2 regions of the Pedobacter sp. AC402 genome follow, and region 1 is predicted to be linked to the other one. Evidence: riboswitches for the same ligand, from Rfam matches in the RefSeq annotation. Region 1 holds a riboswitch; the other holds the start of a gene.
What was found. Region 1 has a riboswitch for cobalamin ahead of AC0IWE_RS03685 (TonB-dependent receptor plug domain-containing protein). Riboswitches for the same ligand answer to the same signal wherever they lie in the genome.
Positions count from the first base shown of each region.

Region 2: linked by a shared signal. The riboswitch ahead of metE (5-methyltetrahydropteroyltriglutamate--homocysteine S-methyltransferase) and the one ahead of AC0IWE_RS03685 (TonB-dependent receptor plug domain-containing protein) in region 1 are both predicted to bind cobalamin.

Region 1 is NZ_CEEDAI010000005.1:855-3,253, forward strand. Features, by position in the region: gene AC0IWE_RS03675 (TonB-dependent receptor domain-containing protein) at 1-142, opposite strand, end outside; gene AC0IWE_RS03680 (TonB-dependent receptor plug domain-containing protein) at 512-655, opposite strand; gene AC0IWE_RS03685 (TonB-dependent receptor plug domain-containing protein) at 709-1,038, opposite strand; cobalamin riboswitch at 1,137-1,328, opposite strand; gene AC0IWE_RS03690 (DUF5074 domain-containing protein) at 1,542-2,399, opposite strand, start outside.
Region 2 is NZ_CEEDAI010000011.1:347,919-350,317, forward strand. Features, by position in the region: gene AC0IWE_RS20280 (M14 family metallopeptidase) at 1-14, opposite strand, end outside; gene AC0IWE_RS20285 (M14 family zinc carboxypeptidase) at 4-555, opposite strand; cobalamin riboswitch at 682-887, shown strand; gene metE (5-methyltetrahydropteroyltriglutamate--homocysteine S-methyltransferase) at 1,080-2,399, shown strand, end outside.

The sequences.
Region 1 (2,399 bases):
ATTTCATCACGCGGTTATCAATCCCTACTAATAAATCGAGTTTATTGTTTATTTTTTGGTTGTAAAATAAATCCAACAATGATACCCTTCCTTCATTAAGGCTCGAAAACTGACTAATGTGCATCGTTTCTTGTACTTTCAAAACTATAATTTAATGTTACTTTACCTGTAGCAAATTCGTACCTGGCATTTGTACCTGCGGCAAAGTTTTTAAGGATAGAATAGTTGTTTGCATCGGTAAATGCACCACCATCAAACTTATAATCGCCATAATAATAACGTACAAAAGGATTTACGGAAAAATGGTTATCTAATTTAATTCCAAAATTTGCATTTAAGGCATCGGTTTTAAAACCATCTTTATCAAATGCAGCATTACTTGTTGCAGGTGTTGCCGCTTCAGAAATTCCATCTGTTTTTGCGTGGGTATAGTTGATGTTATAAGTAAAACCTTCAACACCACCGTTTAAACCAATTGTTCCTTTATAAGTTTCGTAACTGCCAGCACTGGCTACACCGTAAATGGTATTTCCCTTCGGACCAGCTTTTTTTTTGTAATGATATTGATTACACCTGCAACAGCATCAGAACCATAAATGGTAGATTGGCCACCTCTTAAAATTTCGATATGGTCAATCTGATCGATGGAAATCAACCTTCAAATCGAAAGCGCCTCCGTTGCCTGATGGATCGTTCTGTACAATACCATCAATTAACACTACAGCATAAGACACTTCCTGCACCCCTGAAAAATACTGATTTGTTTAAACCTGGATTGCTGCTTGCACCCGCAACAATAATTCCGGCTTGTTCGCTAATTAGTTCCGGCAATGATTTACCATTGCTGCGCTCTAATATCTCGCGACTGATAATGGTAACAACTTTACCTGTTTGAGATTGTTTCTGATCGTTTTTAGTTGCAGAAATTACAACATCTTTAAGTTGCAAACTGTCTTGAGTTTGCGCATTAGCCACCTGGCTAATCATTAACTGTGCAAAGCCTAAACCGGCTACAGTTAGCATTGTTTGTTTGTTCATTTGATTGTGGTTTTGCCCACAGCCAACAGATTAGAAAAGGAAATGAAAATACGAAAAACGTTAAGTACCTCAATCCTAGCTTCAATCCCCGAAAGCTATGAAATTAAACGCTAAAGGCAGGTCTTCTGACTTACTCCCGGTTTTCTGTCTTCCCGTAACGGATACCGAAACAGTGACTTATAGATTGAAAAACGTTATAGAGCTTACAGCTGCGGGACAGTTACAGATTTACACTGTATTCCCTTTTAATTCCGGGTGTAATGCCGGAAACCAAAAGCAGCGCAAATGTAGTAAAAAAAGTATAGAGCAAAGCGTAAAAAACATGGACTAGCTTTGTTGGTATTTTAATCTCTTAGGATGCTGTAGCTCCGATGAAAAAAATCGGAGGCTGCAGCTACTATAGGGTTTATATAGAAGGGCTTGCGGTATTAAAATCCAGCATTATAAAAAAAGGCCTGCAATGAAGATTTTGCAGACCTTTAAGATTGAGGCATTATAATTTTTTAGTGGAAAATTGCCAAATCATTAAAAAATATCTTTGTAAAATCGGTAGTAACGCCATCACCACCGTATTTAATTCTTTTTACCAACGCACCTGTAGAGGCATTGTAAATTAATAAATAGTTTACGGTAGCGGCTGCGCCATAATTTTGGATTCCATTAATTACGACATAATCTTTATTTCTATCGTAACGGATCGCTCCGTAAACCATAAATGGATCCTCGGTAATATTGATAAACGGTTGCGATAACGATGTTTTATCACCATCAACGTATTTATAAATGGCCTTTCCTGAATGGTAGAAAACCGCATTTTCTTTTGTTGAAGCGGTAATTCTTGTCGGTGCATCCAGCCCAAAGGTTCCTATTGACACTGGTAAAGCCACTCCTGTAGTATCAAGGTTATTATCTATAGCGATTAACCTGCTACCTGTAGAAGCCCAAACTTTGCCATTTGGTGTTTGTGCAAACCCACGGTTAATATTAGAGAAACTTTTTACCAGTGAATAATTATTAGCGGATACAATTTTTGCACCATTGCTCTGTAAAAGATACACATAATCGCCTTTTTTCCACATGTCCCCGGTATTTACAGCACCAACAGAAGTCAGTTTATTTTGTACGGCCAATGTATTTAAATCGATCTGGTAAACACCATCATTGGCACTTACCAATCCCCTGTTTCCATCAACCTTTATAATGCTTCTCCAGTTACTGGCTTCCTGTACATACCTGGCCTCTTCTTTTAAAGTAAATTCATTTATTTTTACAATTGGACCATTCACCTTGCACATTAAATAAATGCTTCCGTTTATTACTGATGCAAACTGCAATGTACTCGTTTTGGCTGCATTTGATAA
Region 2 (2,399 bases), on a different contig from region 1:
TCTTTATCCCTCATGTACCAATTCGCTCACCAACTCTTGTCCATCCGGGTTGGCATGCGTAAACAAAATAATCACATTATCCAGAATGCGTGTTGTTTCAGCATCATTTCTTGAAGCAAATTCGTAAATAGTCTGGATTAATTGATGCGCACCCACCACTTCATTTGCATGCAAACCACCATCTATCCATACCACGGCTTTACCTTCTTGTGCCAATGATTTTGCTTGCTCCGGCGTAATTTCGGCATGTGCCAGCTGTTGCGAAATTTCTTTATACCGATCTAATTTTTTTAGGTTTTCCGGCGAGGAAACAATGAGCATATACTGGCTTCTGCCTTCTTCAGTTTTACCTATATCGACTAATTTGATGCGGTTGGAGCTTGCGGCAAGTTTTTTAAAATAAGTTTCTGTTTGAGTATAATTAGCGAGCTGATAATCATCGCCTATATCAAAACCAAAATGAGATTTTGGCGTGGGTACCTCCTGCGAAAACACAGTGAGGCCATTTACCATTAAAAAAGCAAAACAGAGCCCTTTAAAGTAGTTTTTTATCATAATAAGAAGTTTAGTTGGTAATCAAATATAATAGAGAAAAAGTGCTAAAAACAGCTTGCTGTAAATTTGTTACAAGTTTTAAATCCTAATCCATACATTTGCCTTGATGTAAGTTCTTAACTTTATTTTTCATCAACCGATACAGGTTCCCGGAAATACACCCGGGATTAATAGGGAATCGTGTGCAAATCACGAGCTGTCGCGCAACTGTAAATTCTGTCTATAAAAAAGACAACGGTTTTACCATTCATGCCACTGTGCCGTTTAACCGGTATGGGAAGGCGGTAAAATCGGGAATAAGTCAGGAGACCTGCCTATATTGAATTGACGGTGCTTTCGCGTTATAAAGTAATTGGTCAGGTCTGATTGTACACAATAAAATTAAATTTTATATGCTTGCTTTAAGCTTTTTGCTGATAGCGGGCAGGCTGTGCCGTAACCTTTCCTTTTTATTTATAAGCAGAAACACATTAAAATACTGATTTGAGCTTTTAAACGATTTATTTACTTAATCTTTAAAAGAGATGCTAACGCAAAATCTAGGCTATCCGCGAATAGGTAGTCAAAGGGAATTAAAGAAAATCTGCGAAAATTATTGGGCAGATAAAACTGGGTACAAAAACGTACTTCAGGTGGGCAAAAACATTCGCCACGAAAACTGGAAACTTCAAAAAGAAGCCGGAATTGATGTTATTCCATCGAACGACTTCTCTTTTTATGATCATGTGCTCGATCATTCCTTAACTTTTGGGGCGATTCCGAAAAGGTATAACGAGGTGATTCTGAAAAAAGGAAACGAAGAACTCGATCTTTATTTCGCCATGGCAAGGGGCTATCAAAAAGACGGCCTGGATGTAGTGGCAATGGAAATGACCAAATGGTTTGATACCAATTACCATTACATTGTACCTGAATTTTATAAAAACCAGCCATTTAAACTCTTCTCGACCAAAATTATCGATGAATTTTATGAGGCAAAACAGCTGGGGATTACTACAAAGCCGGTTTTGATCGGCCCTGTTTCCTACCTTTTATTAGGTAAGGAAAAAGAAGCTGGTTTTGAAAAGATTGATCTTATTAAAAACCTCCTTCCGGTTTATATCGAGATATTATCCCGATTAGATGCTTTGGATGTTGAATATGTTCAGTTTGATGAGCCTTTTTTGACTTTAGACCTTACCGAAAAAGACAAGAAAGCTTATGAATATGCCTATAAAGAGATCAGAAAAGCTTTTCCGCGGTTAAAAATTGTTTTAGCTACCTATTTTGAAGGCTTGGGCAATAATTTAGCTTTAACAACTTCATTACCTATAAATATCTTACACATCGATCTGGTACGTGCTGAAGATCAGTTAATGGATGTTTTAACTTCATTAAAAGAAGAAACCGTTCTTTCTTTAGGTTTGGTAGATGGAAGAAATATCTGGAAAAATTATTTCGAAAAATCTATTTCCATCATTAATCAAGCCATAGAAAAAAGAGGTTTGGATAAAATCTGGATTGCCCCATCTTGCTCTTTAATCCACTCACCGGTTGATTTAGACAATGAAACCAACGAAAAAAATTTATCGGCAAAAATTAAACAATGGTTAGCCTATGCGAAACAAAAAATTACAGAGGTTGCTACCTTAAAAAAACTGATTACCAACGAGAACCCTGCATCTACCCAACAAAAATTGGAGGAAAACAAAATTGCCATCAGTAACCGTAAAGTTTCTAAAATCATCCACAATCCTGAAGTTAAACAACGTGTTTTAGGATTAAAAGAGCAGGATGCTGAACGCTTAAGTCCATTTTCTGCTAGAAAAATTAAACAGCAGGAACTTAATTTACCAAGTTATGCC